Regions from separate parts of the Vibrio sp. 1078-1 genome, predicted to be linked through region 1. Evidence: riboswitches for the same ligand, from Rfam matches in the RefSeq annotation. Region 1 holds a riboswitch; the other holds the start of a gene.
The links. A riboswitch is a leader RNA that binds a small molecule or an ion and turns the genes downstream of it on or off. The one in region 1 is predicted to bind lysine.
Positions count from the first base shown of each region.

Region 1 (8,583 bases):
GGCAGACGATATTATAGGTGTAGCAACAGGGGAAGAGCAGGGCAATGCGTTACAGTGGCAATATGACTTTGAGCTACAAATGGAGGATTCATCAGTGACGGTTGCTTTTGATGATTGGCTTTATCGTCAGGATGACAGACACGTTTTCAATCTAACGAAAATAAAAAAGTTTGGTGTGGAAGTAGGAACAATAACCTTGTTCTTCCAAAAGCAGCCATAACAAATGGGGCTGATCTTCAATTAATAATCCATTCCATATAACTAAAATTATTTTCTCCCGACCTAACTCTCCTAACTAAAAAAGGTTGACGCTTTCGCGTCAACCTTTTAGGTATCTGGTCGTTACACGAGGATTACAGCTTATCTGTCAGCTCGATTGCTTGACCGATATAGTTCGCTGGCGTCATCTCTTTCAGACGTGCTTTCTCGTGCTCAGGAAGCTCAAGACCGTCGATGAAGTTACGCATTGCTTCGCCGTCTACACGCTTACCACGAGTTAGCTCTTTCAGCTTCTCGTATGGCTTCTCGATGCCGTAACGACGCATAACTGTTTGTACTGGCTCAGCTAGTACTTCCCAGTTCTTGTCTAGTTCAGCAAGAAGCGCTTCACGGTTTACTTCTAGCTTGCTGATGCCTTTAAGCGTAGAAGTGTAAGCGATGATAGCGTAGCCAACACCAACACCAAGGTTACGTAGAACCGTTGAGTCAGTTAGGTCACGTTGCCAACGAGAGATAGGCAGTTTCTGTGCTAGGTGGCCGAATACAGCGTTCGCAAGACCTAGGTTACCTTCTGAGTTTTCAAAGTCGATTGGGTTAACTTTGTGAGGCATTGTTGAAGAACCGATCTCACCTGCAATAGTTTTTTGCTTGAAGTGGCCCAGTGCAATGTAACCCCAAACGTCACGGTCGAAGTCAATCAGGATAGTGTTGAAACGAGCGATAGCGTCGAACAGCTCAGCGATGTAATCGTGCGGTTCGATTTGAGTTGTGTAAGGGTTCCAAGTTACGCCTAGAGACTCTGTGATGAACTCTTCAGAGAACTTGTGCCAATCTAGCTCTGGGTAAGCAGAAAGGTGTGCATTGTAGTTACCTACTGCACCGTTGATTTTCGCTAGGATCTCAACGTTTTCGATTTGCTTGAATTGACGCTCCATACGGTACGCCACGTTTGCCATTTCTTTACCCATAGTAGATGGAGAAGCAGGCTGACCGTGTGTACGAGATAGAAGAGGAATGTCGCGGTATTCCACTGCTAGTGCTTTGATAGCGTCGATTAGGTTACGGATTTCTGGAAGAATCACGTTCTCACGCGCTTCTTTAAGCATTAGAGCGTGTGATGTGTTGTTGATGTCTTCAGAAGTACATGCGAAGTGGAAGAACTCGTTTACTGCGTGCAGTTCAGGAACGTCTGCTACTTTCTCTTTTAGGAAGTACTCAACCGCTTTTACGTCGTGGTTAGTTGTACGCTCGATCTCTTTGATACGGCGTGCATCTTCTTCAGAGAAGTTTGCAGCAAGGTCGTCTAGGAATTGGTTTGCTTCTGCGCTAAACGCTGGCACTTCTGCAATTTCAGCAGTAGCAGCAAGCTTTTGTAGCCAGCGGATTTCAACGATAGTACGGTACTTTAGTAGACCGTATTCACTGAAAATTTCGCGTAACGCAATTGTCTTGCTTCCGTAACGGCCGTCTACTGGTGAAACAGCAGTCAATGCTGACAGTTCCATGATGTTCTCCTGAATTGGGTTTCTAAATTTCGTGAGCTTTATACCAATAACTGTGGCAATTGTCACGAATATTGCGCAAACGTTTGCGCGAGATTTGTTTTAGTCGAAAAAAATGAGCTCGCGATAAACGCGAGCTGCTTATTTGATATTTTACTACAGACGAGCAAGAAGGATTTGTGCTTGCTCTACCATCTTCTTGCGCCCGAAGATTAGGTGGCGACGCTTACCACCAACTTGACGCCAAAGAACTGCACTACGAATGCCAGATAACAACAGCGCACGAACTTTGTGTTGGCTTGCCGTCTGCTGCAGTACAGATGGCGTGCCCGTTACTTGAATGCGTGGGCCAATAGGGCTAACGACATCCAGATAGATGCTCGCTAAATTGCTGATCATTTGATCGTCTAGTAGCTCAAAGTGCTCTGACTGACGCTTGGCCATTTGAATACGATCGCCAAGCTGAGACATAGCATCGTTACGAGAGCTTAACTTACGTTCTAACGCCATTAAACTAATAATGTAACGAGTAATTTCACTGCCTGATGGTGTGCTATCAATCCCTTTAACCAAGCATTCTAGGCCGAGCTTTAGATCGGCTTCGCGACCGAATACGCCAACTGTGTTAGCAGGGTTCGTGCTCAAAATAGCGTTGATTGATGTTTCAAAAGCATCTTGATCACAATGTCCGTTTCTCGCTACCTGTTGAACTAAAGCAACAGCTTGGCAAATCCCAGCGAAAGCGATAGTACGGTCATAAAGTGTATTCGCCACGTAACGACTCCTAAGCTTGAGAATATTTAATGCGTTGCTCGATGATGCCGCCACCTAGGCACACGTCACCTTTGTAGAACACTGCTGATTGACCTGGAGTTACAGCAATTTGTGGCTCGTCAAAGATAACTTTAATGTTTTCATCATCGATAGGGATGATTGTACAAGGAATATCTTCCTGACGGTAACGAGTTTTCACTGTGCACTTCATAACATCGCGAATTGGCTCACGATCTACCCAGTGAAGTTGTGATGCAAGTAGACCTTCTGATTTTAACATTGGATGGTCTTTACCTTGAACGGCAATCAAAACGTTACGTTCTAGATCTTTCTCACCAACGAACCATGGGTCCTCGTTACCACCGCCGCCTTTACGGCCACCGATGTGTAGACCTTTACGCTGACCAAGCGTGTGGTACATCAGGCCTTGATGTTGACCAATCACTTCGCCTTCAGGTGTTTCGATGTTGCCTGGTTGAGCTGGAAGGTAGCGACCTAGGAATTCAGTAAACTTGCGTTCGCCGATGAAACAAATACCCGTAGAGTCTTTCTTCTTCGCCGTGATTAGATCTTGCTCTTCCGCGATGCGGCGTACTTCTGGCTTCTCTAGGTCACCAACAGGGAATAGGCTACGTGCGATTTGCTCGTTGCTTAATGTGTACAGGAAGTAGCTTTGATCTTTGTTGCCATCTAGACCACGTAACATTTGTGTTTTTTCACCGTTTTCTGGGAAAGAGCGACGCACATAGTGGCCCATTGCAATGTAATCAGCATCAAGTACTTCATCAGCGAATTCTAGGAATGCTTTGAACTTGATTTCTTTGTTACAAAGAATGTCAGGGTTCGGAGTACGGCCCGCTTTGTATTCAGCAAGGAAGTACTCAAATACGTTATCCCAGTATTCGGCAGCAAAGTTGATAGTGTGTAGGTGGATGCCTAGCTTGTCACATACTGCCTGAGCGTCAGCAAGATCTTCTGCCGCTGTACAATATTCTTCGTTGTCATCTTCTTCCCAGTTCTTCATGAAAAGGCCTTCTACTTGGTAGCCTTGCTGCTTTAGAAGATACGCGGAAACAGATGAATCAACGCCGCCGGACATACCGACGATGACTTTCTTTTGGCTGTTATCAGACATTACTAAACACCACTTAAATAAACGGGATGCAGATTCTATCAGAATCCACAGACCGGTGACAGATCCGAGATCGAAATCACAATTCGTTTCGCTGGATTTTTCTTCAACAAAGATTCGAACGAGTAATTTCGCAAGTATAGAAGAGGTATATATGGCATAGTTGGCCAAAATCCAAGAGGAAACATCAAATGACAGAAGAAAACCAATTTATGCAAGAAAGTGAGTTGATTGAAATTGTTGAAAATCAGCTCGAAGATGGTAACCCGCTTAAAGTAAAAGAAACCCTTATGCGTTTAATGATGACTGGCACACCACGTGAAGATGCGGTTGCGATGATGGCATGTGCGATGTCAATTGAGATTTTTGATGTAATGAAGAATGAGGGTGAGTTCAACCTAAAGCGTTATAGCGAGCACCTTGAGCAACTACCAGATCTCAGCTTTATGGAAGGTGAATAAGCCACCTAAAAGAAAAAAGTAGTCAGCAAACGTTTGCTATAATCGCTTTTATTGCTGCTTTATTATTAGCGGTATAGAATCCGCTCTCCTTTTCATCCCCTTACTCAGACTGACAATATGAAATTTCCTGGACAACGCAAATCGAAGCACTATTTTCCTGTTCATGCTCGTGACCCGCTGGTGAGCCAAGCACAAGAAAGCAAGAAGATGACGCGCACTCACATCATTGGTATTGACCAAACCTTGGTTGATATTGAAGCAAAAGTTACAACGGATGTGATTGAAAAGTACGGTCTGAGTAAAGGTCACTCTCTGGTTATCGATGACGAAAGAGCAGAAGAGTTATACCAGCAACTGAAAGAAGAGAACTTGATTACCAATGAGTATGCGGGCGGTACAATTGGTAACACGCTACATAACTACTCCGTGCTAGCGGATGACCGCTCCACACTACTTGGAGTGATGAGCCAGGATATTAAGATTGGCAGCTACGGTTACCGTTATCTTTGTAATACATCAAGCCGCATGGACTTGAACTACCTACAAGGTGTAGATGGTGCAATTGGCCGTTGTTTTGCTCTTATCACAGAAGACGGTGAACGTACTTTTGCTATCAGCGAAGGGCAAATGAACCAACTCCATCCTGATAGCATTCCAGAGAAAATCTTTAAAAATGCATCAGCACTTGTACTGACGTCATATCTAGTACGTTGCAAAGACGGCGACCCAATGCCGGAAGCAACAATGAAAGCAATTGAGTACGCGAAAAAGAATGATGTGCCTGTTGTTCTGACTTTAGGCACAAAGTTTGTTATTCAAGATGACCCTAAATATTGGCAAGAATTCATTCGAGATAACGTTTCAGTCGTTGCGATGAATGAAGATGAAGCAGAAGCACTGACGGGGGAATCTGATCCACTTGCTGCGTCTGATAAAACATTGGAGTGGGCTGATCTAGTATTGTGCACGGCGGGTCCTGTAGGTCTATTTATGGCTGGGTATACGGAGGATAGCGCGAAGCGCGAAACTTCTTTGCCATTACTTCCAGGGTCAATTGCTGAATTTAATCGTTATGAATTCAGTCGTCCGGCGAAAAAAGACTCATGCGAGACGCCAATAAAAGTGTACTCGCATATCTCGCCATATATGGGTGGCCCAGAAAAAATTAAGAATACAAATGGCGCAGGTGATGCTGCGTTATCTGCTGTTCTTCATGATATGGCAGCAAATAAATACCATAAAGAAAATGTGCCTAATTCAAGCAAGCACAGTAACGAGTATTTAACTTACTCTTCTTTTTCTCAAGTCTGCAAATACGCAAACCGTGCTAGCTACGAAGTTCTCGTGCAACATTCACCACGATTGTCGCGCGGACTTCCTGAGCGAGAAGATAGCCTAGAAGAAGCATACTGGGAACGTTAATACGAAGCGATTTAATTAACTATTCTGTAACTAAAGTAAAAGGCACATTAAGAAATGTGCCTTTTTTATTTGTAATGGTTTAAATAAAAAAGGCTCCCTATGGGAGCCTTTTAAAAAATAGCACGGATCTAGATTAGGAACTCATCCAGAGATTTACCTGCATCAAGTTGCTCTTGAATCGCCGAAGGTGTACGACCTTGGCCAGTCCAAGTTTTCTCATTACCGTTTGAATCTGTGTATTTGTATTTAGCAGGGCGAGGTGCGCGCTTCGCTTTGCCTTTCGTCTTAGTTTCGCCAGATAGCGCAGTAATAAGTGCTTCTACGTCAATACCGTCTTGAGCGATTTTCTCAGCAATCTCTGCAAGCTTAGCTTCTTGCTCTGCTTGTGCTGCGCGTTCTGCTTCTTCTGCTTCACGACGCTCATCTACGACAGTAGTGAGTTTATCTAGAGCTTCTTCCAATTGTTCTAGAGTCAGCTCACGAGAAAATGCACGAAGGCTACGGATATTTAGAAGGGTTTTAGTCAGCTCTGACATAACGATTCCTATTAAAAGGTTAATGTGTTGGGCACTTTTTATCGTTACGATTAAATAATGCCAATCTATAAATAAACAAAGAGTCCTTATATTTAACTTTATCTTTTCCTTATGTGCAAATGCTAAATCAAGATTTTGTTTAAATTTGACTATTTTTTAAAGCAATTAATATTATTACACTCGAAATAAATCATTATTAGATGAGAACTAAAATCAACAATCATTATTGTATAGAGAGAGTGATAGCTTGGTTTTTTATAAAAAAATTTGAGTTATTACTTAAAAATATGAAGCATCCATCTTTAATGCTGTGTCATATATCCTTAATTTATTGATATAAGATAAACCATGATATTTCTAAGGTAGTAATAATGTTTCATAAATAACATGATTGATGTGATTTCAGTTGCACAAAACTTATGGAAGTAGGCAAGGTTTATAAATTATCTCAGTCATTATTTATTTGTTTAATTTAGTTTGATGTGTTGCATTGACTCTCATCATAAGTACAATGGCTGCCACCTGATGCAATATTGCAGACAATTTGTTGTTAATTTGTACAGTTAGTGGTTAATTGTTTGTTGTTGCCGTAGAGGCGCGGTCTCGAAGAGTAGCTATTATTGGGGTGATGCCAATGAATAATAGTGGAAGGCGAAGATTGCCGAAGTAAGTAACTCATCAAAGTTACTTGCTGGGGTTGTATCTGAAAGGAACAACACTGCCATAGTATATATTCACATTAAACTATGGAGCGCTACTGTAGGGTTGGGTGGAGTGTTCGCTTCCCTGTCGCTAAGTTCAACATGAGCACGTATCGTATGCTACGTGACTTGTCTGCAGTAGATCTCTAGCCAAACTTTGGTTTTTGAAGATCATGAATTTAATAGATTTTTCTAGTTCTCCTGTTTCATTATTGCCACCTATTGTCGCTTTGACTTTGGCGATTTTGACTCGACGTGTATTAGTTTCCTTGGGTGTAGGTATCGTGCTAGGTGCGGTGCTACTTAATAGCTGGTCTATCAGCGACACCGCAGGTTACGTCAGTTCTCAAGTTTCTTCTGTCTTTATTGAAGATGGCGGAATTAACACTTGGAACATGAGCATTGTTGGTTTCCTAATCTTATTAGGTATGACAACAGCTTTATTAACGCTATCTGGCGGTACTCGTGCTTTTGCTGAATGGGCACAATCTCGAGTGAAGAGTAAACGCGGCTCCAAACTTCTTGCCGCCTTTTTAGGCGTATTCATTTTTGTCGATGATTACTTTAATAGCCTTGCTGTTGGTGCGATCTCTCGCCCAGTAACCGATCGCTTTTATGTGTCTCGCGCTAAGCTTGCGTACATTCTAGACTCAACCGCCGCTCCAATGTGTGTAATTATGCCTGCTTCTAGCTGGGGTGCTTACATTATTACTATTATTGGCGGGATCTTAGTCTCACATGGGATCACAGAGTATTCGGCTCTTGGCGCATATGTTCGTCTTATCCCAATGAACTTCTACGCCGTTTTTGCGCTGCTAATGGTGTTCGCTGTTGCGTGGTTTGGTCTTGATATTGGTAAAATGCGTGAGCATGAAATCTCTGCATCGCAAGGTCGTGGCTTTGATAAAGACAAAGAAAATGACTCGCAAGAAGCGCATGACCTAAACGAAGAGCTAGATATCCGTGAAAGTGAAAAGGGTAAAGTGTCAGATTTGATACTTCCTATCGTAACGCTGATTATCGCGACTATCGCTTCAATGCTTTACACGGGTGGCCAAGCATTGGCTGCTGATGGTAAGGAGTTTGCGCTTCTTGGTGCTTTTGAAAATACAGATGTAGGTACATCACTAATCTACGGTAGCTTGCTTGGCTTAGCTGTTGCACTGTTTACTGTTGTGAAGCAAGGTCTACCAATGGCTGAGATCGCACGTACACTTTGGATTGGTGCTAAGTCTATGTTTGGTGCGATTCTAATCTTAGTATTTGCCTGGACCATTGGTTCTGTTATCGGTGATATGAAGACTGGTACTTACCTTTCGACAATGGCGCAGGGCAACATTAACCCACACTGGCTACCAGTTATCCTATTCTTGTTGTCTGGCCTAATGGCGTTCTCAACAGGTACTTCATGGGGTACGTTCGGCATTATGCTACCAATCGCGGGTGACATGGCTGGCGCAACAGACGTAGCGCTAATGCTACCGATGCTGAGTGCGGTTTTAGCTGGTGCGGTATTCGGTGACCATTGTTCACCAATCTCAGATACGACTATCTTGTCATCGACGGGTGCACGTTGTAACCACATTGATCACGTATCAACACAGCTACCTTATGCATTATCAGTCGCGCTTGTTTCATGCGTGGGCTTTATTGCCCTTGGTATGACTGCTTCAATTGCGTTTTCGTTTATTGCAGCGTCGATAACATTCGTTATCGTTTGCGCTATTTTGTCATGGCTTTCAAAGTCTAAAATAGCGTCTTGCCAGAGTGCGTAATTCACTGATTTAAAAGGTGAAATTGTAGGAGGCTTCGGCCTCCTTTTTTATTTGTATTATA
Region 1 is NZ_JAWOWM010000002.1:223,470-232,052, forward strand. Features, by position in the region: gene R7190_RS04945 (DUF3833 domain-containing protein) at 1-220, shown strand, start outside; gene purB (adenylosuccinate lyase) at 354-1,724, opposite strand; gene hflD (high frequency lysogenization protein HflD) at 1,878-2,495, opposite strand; gene mnmA (tRNA 2-thiouridine(34) synthase MnmA) at 2,506-3,630, opposite strand; gene R7190_RS04965 (hypothetical protein) at 3,819-4,088, shown strand; gene R7190_RS04970 (inosine/guanosine kinase) at 4,206-5,510, shown strand; gene R7190_RS04975 (H-NS family nucleoid-associated regulatory protein) at 5,639-6,046, opposite strand; lysine riboswitch at 6,629-6,811, shown strand; gene tet(35) (tetracycline efflux Na+/H+ antiporter family transporter Tet(35)) at 6,921-8,522, shown strand.

Region 2 (8,583 bases), on a different contig from region 1:
GACGACATTGAAGTTTATGCTGATGAAACTCGTACCGACGTTGTGAAAGTATTACGTAACTTGCGACAACAGACCGAGAAACCAAAAGGATTCAACTATTGTTTATCCGACTACATCGCACCTAAAGAGTCGGGTAAGCATGATTGGATAGGGGCATTTGCTGTCACTGGTGGTATTGGTGAACGAGAGCTTGCTGATGAATACAAAGCACAGGGAGATGATTACAACGCAATTATGATTCAAGCGGTGGCGGATCGCCTAGCCGAAGCGTTTGCTGAGTATTTGCATGAGCGTGTCCGTAAAGAAATTTGGGGTTATGCAGCTGATGAAGATTTATCTAACGATGATCTCATTCGTGAAAAATACCAAGGTATTCGCCCTGCGCCGGGTTATCCCGCGTGTCCTGAACATACTGAAAAAGGACCGCTTTGGGAGTTACTTAATGTGGAAGAGAACATTGGTATGACTCTAACCTCCAGCTATGCAATGTATCCGGGCGCGTCAGTCTCTGGTTGGTATTTCTCTCATCCTGACTCACGTTACTTTGCGATCGCACAGATCCAAGAAGATCAGTTAGAGAGTTACGCCGATCGTAAGGGGTGGGATAGGATCGAGGCTGAAAAATGGTTAGGGCCAAACATTAACGGTTAAATTGATGTTTACCTCGTCCAAATGTAACAACTAATGAAACGACAAAGGGCTGCAAATACGCAGCCCTTTGTTTTATTGAGTTGAACTTACTTCTCAAACAACTCAGTGTGGAGTTTTTGTATGGCTTGTTTCGATACCGATTCATGGAGCAAGAAGCATAAGTTGTGAGGGCTAGCGCCATAACAAATCATGCGTAGGTTAAAATCTTCTAGCGTGCCAAAAACCTGTTTCGCGTAGCCTTTACTCTCACTCATGTTGTTTCCAATGAGAGCAACGAGGCATAGGTCATGTTCAACTTCTACCTTACATAACTCTTCTAACTCTTCTCGTGCAGCTTGCGGCAGCTGTGGTGCTCCGCCAGAGGTATCAGTTTGATCAAGTGTTAACGATACACTGATTTCAGATGTCGTGATCAAATCGACAGAGATCTTATGCTTTGCAAGGATCTCAAAGACCTTTGCTAAAAAACCGTATGCGTGGAACATATTGGCGCTGCGTAGCGTTACCATGGTTTGGTTACAACGCAAAGCTAGCGCACGGAATAACGGTGAGCTTTCGACTTGGTGGCGAATCCAAGTTCCCCCTTTTTCTGGCTCTTTCGATGACCCTACAAATACCGGAATGTCGTGGCGCAATGCAGGTACTAGCGTAGAAGGGTGAAGGATTTTAGCGCCAAAGTTAGCCATTTCTGAAGCTTCACTAAAGCTGATCTCAGGAATTGGTGAGGCTTTTGGTGCAATTCGCGGGTCTGTTGTGTAGATTCCCGGAACATCAGTCCAGATTTCTAGCCCTGCCGCTTTAACGCTCTCAGCAATTAAGGCGGCGCTGTAATCGCTGCCCCCTCGACCTAATGTTGTTGTATTACCGGCTTCGTCAGATCCTATGAAGCCTTGAGTAACAACAACGGATTGTTGGCAAAGTGGTACGAGTTTATCTTGCGCAAGCGTCGAAATTGCTTCAATGTTTGGCTCCGCGCGACCAAAGTTGTCATCAGTACGCAACACATCGCGGATATCAAAGCGCACTGCTTGAATGCCTCGCTCACACATTAACTGAGTTAGAATGTGCGTCGACATGAGTTCACCACATGCGACTAAATGATCGGTTAACTTCGCACTAGCTTGGATAGATGCAGCCTCGGCCAGGCTGGTTACGGTATCTAATATGCCATACACCTCGGCAGCAGTTTTCGTGCTGTCTTCGAGCTGAGTTAAAATGGCGTCATGAATGTTGGCCAAATTTTGTAGCAGCTCAGTACGGTGCGTTTGATCCTGAACACCGTTGGCGAGTTCTACCAATAGGTTGGTGACGCCAGAGCAAGCGCTGCTCACGACCAGGCGAGTATTTGGATTGTTTTCGATAATGGTGGCGCAACGACTCATTGCCTCAAAGTTGGCAACACTGGTTCCACCGAATTTAGCTACGTTAAATGCGCTCACTGCGTTCTCCCACGGCTTCCTAAAAAATTGTACATCCAATGTTTAGTGAGAAAAGGAACAGAGCAAAAAGAGAGGTATTTAGAATGCTATTTGAAAAATTTACCCTCAGAAGCCCTTCATCAGACTGCGCTGATGACAGTTGATGGGATTCAGCCCAATTCAACCGACAAGTCAAATCCTGCAACTTTGACTTACCTCGGCACTACTCCCCCTCAATGATTGGTGTTGGAATTGCGGTTCCACAAATCATCTACCTGGGTAGCGCTCCTCTTCTACATAAAGCTCAAACATTGAACGGTTTTGAGGCCTTAATGTCAATCAATATTTCAACCTTTATGGTGTTTTTTATTAACGATTTTGTGACACTGGTTTGACCTCCATACTTACGGCTAATTGCTGATAGAGGAAAAATCTATTAGGGTGAAGAACCCTACACCTGAGCCATGTTATTGAATAGAACTTTTAGAATGCTCAGGATAAAAGATAATCAAGGAGCTGACATGTCGATCCAAAGCTTTATTCCGCCTCACCGTATTTTAATGGGACCTGGTCCTTCTGATATTTATCCTCAAGTGTTACAAGCACTAAGCCGTCCTACGGTAGGTCACCTTGATCCTCTGTTTATCGGTATGATGGATGAGCTCAAGCAGCTATTGAAGTATGCCTTTCAAACTGACAATGAGTTCACTATTGCGGTTTCAGCGCCAGGTAGTGCAGGGATGGAAACCTGCTTTGTAAACTTGATCGAGAAAGGCGATAAAGTGATCGTTTGCCGTAATGGTGTATTTGGTGAACGCATGCGCGAAAATGTCGTCCGTGCTGGTGGTGAAGTTGTTATCGTCGATGATGAATGGGGGACGCCTGTTTCCATTGATAAAGTCGAGCAAGCACTCGAACAGCACCCAGATACAAAAATTCTTGCTTTTGTGCATGCGGAAACCTCAACTGGTGCAGTCAGTGATGCTCAAGCATTGGGTAAGCTCGCGAAACAGCATAATGCATTATCTATTGTTGATGCGGTGACATCGCTTGGTGGTGTGCCGTTAAAAGTGGATGAATGGCAACTGGATGCGGTTTACTCTGGTAGTCAAAAATGTTTGTCATGTGTACCTGGACTCTCACCAGTGACGTTTTCTCCTGCCGCGATTGAAAAGATTCAAGCAAGAACAACACCAGTACAGAGTTGGTTCCTCGATCAGAGTTTAGTTTTGGGGTATTGGAGTGGAGAAGGCAAGCGTAGTTACCATCATACGGCGCCAGTTAATAGCTTGTATGCGCTTCATGAAGCTTTATTGATACTGAAAAATGAAGGATTAGAAAACGCTTGGGCTCGTCACCAACTGATGCATGAAAAACTCAAAAATGGCTTACAAAAGTTAGGATTTGAATTTGTTGTGGACGAAGCCCATCGGTTGCCACAATTAAATGCGATTTACGTGCCTGAAGGAATTGATGAAGCAAAAGTTCGTGCTCACTTGCTAGAAACCTATAACCTAGAAATTGGTGCAGGCCTTGGGGCATTAGCTGGTAAAGCGTGGCGTATTGGCTTAATGGGTTACGGCGCTCGATCTGAAAACGTTGCGCTGTGCTTAAAAGCGTTAGAAGAGTCACTCACTGAATAAAATCATACAGCAATGAGATAAAGAAAAGCGAAGGTCATCCCTTCGCTTTTTGGTACTTATTACTCTGCACCTGAAGTGGGGGCTGGTGAGGCAGAGATTGCTTGAGAAGGTGGTTGGTAATTGACGTCACTGAAATCAATCTTCGGGAACAAAAACTGCGCTTCAGCTCTAATTTGCTCCGCTTTACTTGAGTCATCTAAGCCTTGGTAGGCCAAAATCAAATTATTATAAAATGCAGGGCGAGGCTTATCTTTGATGATTTTTAGCGACCAATCGATATAAGGCTGAATCAAGGTTGCGTCTTGTTGGTACAGCCCAAGGTTTAAAAACGTGCTATAGACATCCCAATCAAACCTGTCTTTCCAAACCACAGGGTTACTGACTTGATTCAGAATATCAGGGTTAGTTGGTCTAGTGGTCTCAAACTTCGTCAATACATAGTTCGTATGTAATGCGCTTACCATGTAAAACGTAAACGCAACGGGAAGTACCAAACTAAAAACACGCAGCAAGCTTTTGGTCACATTACTAAAGCCGACTTGTCGATAACGAGAGACGCGCTGATCGACCCAGTACAGTAGGATAACGAAGATCAACCAATGCACGAGAGAGTGGTAGAAAGGGTATTCCAGTTGTGAGTGCAATACGATAGGTATAAACAAGGCCAGCAACGCAAGACGAGTTCCGCGTTTGGCTTGATAGATTCGATACAGTACCAGTGCCATCGCTAAGAAGATGCCGATTATTGGCAGCAAGCCACCTTCTACTCCCCAGTAAAGTAGCTCATTATGCGGATGATCCATGGCTGGCAAACCTGCTGGGTAATTCTCATTTAGGGCATGTTGACGAGCCGTATACAGCATGTACTCAGATTCAAACTTGCCATATCCATAACCAGTAAAAGGCTTTTCAATCACCATGTCTAATGTTTGCGGAAAAGTATACGCTCGAGGAGACTCCATATTTACTTTTTCTGCGGCTAACCTACCTCCATCAGGAAAGGCAAGATGCATGACAACGACAGAGAGTAAGAGCCCACTTACAAGTGACACAACCCAGCGGATAAAGCGCCCTTTGGTTGCAAAGCGGTACATGTATGGAATGACCAACAACACGGCGATGACCGAGGCTAACCAACCAGTGCGTGAAGCCAACGCCACAATTAGTGGTAAAGTTAAAACTGGTACGGCATAGAGAAGGTAAACATCGCTTAACTTACGATCGTATTTGTAGGGCTGACGTGCAAGTAAATAGCTGGCAATCACCAACCCTGTCGCAAGAAAACTGGCCATTACATTGGGCTGTTGGAAAATACCATAAGGACGATTGGCCACCGTGTCGTAACCAAACGGATTGCCTGGTTTGAGATACAGATATTGTGTCAGACCAAAAATGGCTTCGATAACAACCGCAAGGACAATGAACCATAATAGGCGTTGGCGATGTTTATTACTGAAATGAAATTGTTGTAAAACAATAAAGAACAGGACACCACACCACAGGCCTATGAGCTTATTGGCTGCCAAGCTGCTATTCGCATTTGGGTACAGAATGGGCACTGTCATGATAAGAGCACTAATGAACAAGCCGATGGTTAGTTTTGAGTAACGTAGCACTCGATTATTCGCTAGTTGGTAACACCCAATGCCTAATGCAAAGCTAAAAGCAATCCAAGTTGTCGCATTGAACGAAAGCGAAAGCCCCGAACCGCCGGGGTTGGGCATGAAAAAGTGCATTGCCAACACAAATAGTGTTGCCAAGGCAATGAGAAACTTGCGATTGAGGGGAACCTGTACTTTTTCGGGAGAAAGCTTTGTTCCACTTACATGTATAGTAGCCATAGTTATTGCGTTGTTTTGAATGAAAAAAGACCAGCACTTGCTGGTCTCGATACTTTACCTGTTTTTTCTACTTCAACATAGGCTTGAGGAAGTGAGCTGTGTGCGAACCCTCGATTTGCGACACATCTTCCGGAGTGCCTTGAGCGATTATCTCGCCGCCACCTTGACCCCCTTCAGGACCAAGATCGATAATCCAGTCCGCAGTCTTAATGACGTCCAGGTTATGCTCGATCACCACGACAGTGTTTCCGTGGTCGCGAAGTCTGTGCAGTACAGTGAGCAACTGCTGGATATCATGGAAGTGCAAGCCGGTTGTTGGTTCATCCAAAATGTACAAGGTTTTTCCTGTATCACGTTTGGATAGCTCTCGCGCCAGTTTCACACGCTGTGCTTCACCACCGGAGAGTGTTGTTGCCGCTTGACCCAATCGTATGTACGACAAACCCACATCCATCAGTGTTTGTAGTTTGCGAGCGATGGCAGGAACTGGATCGAAGAAGGTGCGTGCATCTTCGACCGTCATTTCTAGCACTTCATCAATAGTTTTACCTTTGTAACGTACTTCGAGCGTTTCACGGTTGTAGCGTTTACCTTTACACACATCACATGGCACATAAACATCTGGTAGGAAGTGCATTTCTACTTTGATAACACCGTCACCCTGACAGGCCTCACAACGACCACCGCGCACGTTAAAACTAAAACGGCCCGGTTTGTAACCGCGAGAACGCGACTCCTGTGTGCCTGCAAACAGTTCACGGATTGGTGTAAAGATCCCCGTATAGGTTGCAGGGTTAGAGCGAGGTGTACGGCCAATTGGGCTTTGATCGATATCGATGACTTTATCGAAGTGCTCTAGACCTTTAATCGATTTATAAGGTGAAGGCTGAGCCGTTGTCGCTCCGTTAAGTTGGGTATGCGCAATTTTAAAGAAAGTATCATTAATCAGCGTTGATTTACCTGAGCCAGATACTCCTGTAATACAGCTGAATAACCCAACAGGAATTGAAAGGTTAACGTTTTTAAGGTTATTACCTGTAGCGCCTAATAGCTCAACCGTTTTTTTCGGATCTCGCGGCGTGCGATCTTTCGGTACTGCGATTTCTTTAACACCACTTAAGTACTGACCTGTCAGAGAATTCGGATTCGCGACTATCTCTTCCATGGTGCCTTCCGCAACAACATTACCACCATGTACGCCAGCACCAGGACCAATATCTATGACATGATCTGCACAGCGAATCGCATCTTCATCGTGTTCTACCACAAGTACGGTATTACCTAAATCGCGCAAATGAGTGAGCGTTTTTAATAAGCGTTCATTATCACGCTGGTGGAGACCAATCGACGGTTCGTCCAGAACATACATCACACCAACAAGACCCGCCCCAATTTGGCTTGCTAAACGAATACGTTGAGCTTCACCGCCTGATAAGGTTTCTGCACTGCGTGATAAGTTTAGGTAGTTCAAACCGACGTTAACTAAGAATTGCAGGCGGTCGTTGATTTCCTTCATCACTTTTTCAGCGATTTGGGCGCGTTGACCTTCCAGTTTCAAGGAATGGAAGAATTCCAATGCATCAGCAATGCTGAGTTCAACAATCTCAGGTAGTGTCGTATCAGCAATAAACACGTTACGTGCTTCAAGGCGTAGACGAGTACCGCCACAGCTTGAACAAGATTTAGTGGAGATGTATTTTGCAAGCTCTTCACGGACAGAGTTGGATTCTGTATCACGATAGCGACGTTCTAGGGTATTCAGAATACCTTCGAATGGATGGCGTTTAACGCGAATATCGCCACGATCGTTGATGTATTTAAACTCAATCTCAGTACGACCTGAGCCCTTTAGAATGACATCTTGCGTTTTCTTTGGCAGAGAATTAAAAGGGGCATGGAGGTCAAAACCATAATGATCGGCCAATGAGATGAGCATTTGGAAGTAGTAGTAGTTCTTTTGATCCCAACCGCGAATTGCACCTTGTGCCAAGCTTAATGAATCATCTTGAATGACTCGGCTTGGATCGAAGTATTGTTGAACACCCAAGCCATCACAAGTGCCACATGCACCAGCAGGGTTGTTGAATGAGAAAAGTCGCGGCTCTAACTCTTGCATGCTGTAACCACATTGTGGACAAGCGAAGTTGGCGGAGAAAATAATCTCTTCACCGTCGCCATCCATTGGCGCGACAACTGCAATTCCGCCTGATAATTCGAGTGTTGTCTCGAAAGATTCGGCCAAGCGCTGTTGTAAGTCTGGACGAACTTTAAAGCGGTCTACCACAACTTCAATGGTGTGCTTTTTATGTAGTTCAAGGGTTGGAGGATCGGAAAGATCGCAAGTTTCTCCATCAATACGCGCACGAATAAAGCCTTGAGCCGCTAAGTTCTCAAGCGTTTTAACATGCTCACCTTTACGTTCTTTGACAATAGGCGCCAATAGCATCATTTTGCTGCCTTCCGGCATCTCTAGGACTTTGTCCACCATTTGGCTGATAGTTTGCGCAGCAAGAGGGGCATGGTGCGTTGGACAGCGGGGTTCGCCCACACGAGCATACAATAGACGTAAGTAGTCGTAGACTTCGGTAATTGTACCGACGGTTGAACGCGGGTTATGAGAAGTAGATTTCTGTTCAATAGAAATCGCAGGTGATAACCCTTCAATGTGGTCGACATCGGGTTTTTCCATCAGAGACAAAAACTGACGAGCGTAGGCAGAGAGAGACTCTACGTAGCGTCGTTGGCCTTCTGCATACAATGTATCGAAAGCGAGAGAGGATTTACCTGAGCCACTTAGTCCAGTAATGACAATCAGTTTATCGCGAGGGATTGTAAGATTAATGTCTTTAAGGTTATGGGTTCGGGCACCGCGAACTTCTATTTTATCCATCGTTTTTGCTCTATGTATAACCAAGTGGGGCAAGTATTACATAGTGTGAGAAATGTGCAAAGAAAATTACTGGATAAAAAAACAGTAAAGTAAAAAGCCCAGCGTTGTGCTGGGCTTTCGATACAGTAATTTCGTACTAA
Region 2 is NZ_JAWOWM010000015.1:5,348-13,930, forward strand. Features, by position in the region: gene metH (methionine synthase) at 1-651, shown strand, start outside; gene lysC (lysine-sensitive aspartokinase 3) at 738-2,090, opposite strand; lysine riboswitch at 2,192-2,370, opposite strand; gene R7190_RS20835 (pyridoxal-phosphate-dependent aminotransferase family protein) at 2,591-3,712, shown strand; gene R7190_RS20840 (PglL family O-oligosaccharyltransferase) at 3,772-5,553, opposite strand; gene uvrA (excinuclease ABC subunit UvrA) at 5,621-8,443, opposite strand.
Region 2: another riboswitch for lysine. It lies ahead of lysC (lysine-sensitive aspartokinase 3); the one in region 1 lies ahead of tet(35) (tetracycline efflux Na+/H+ antiporter family transporter Tet(35)).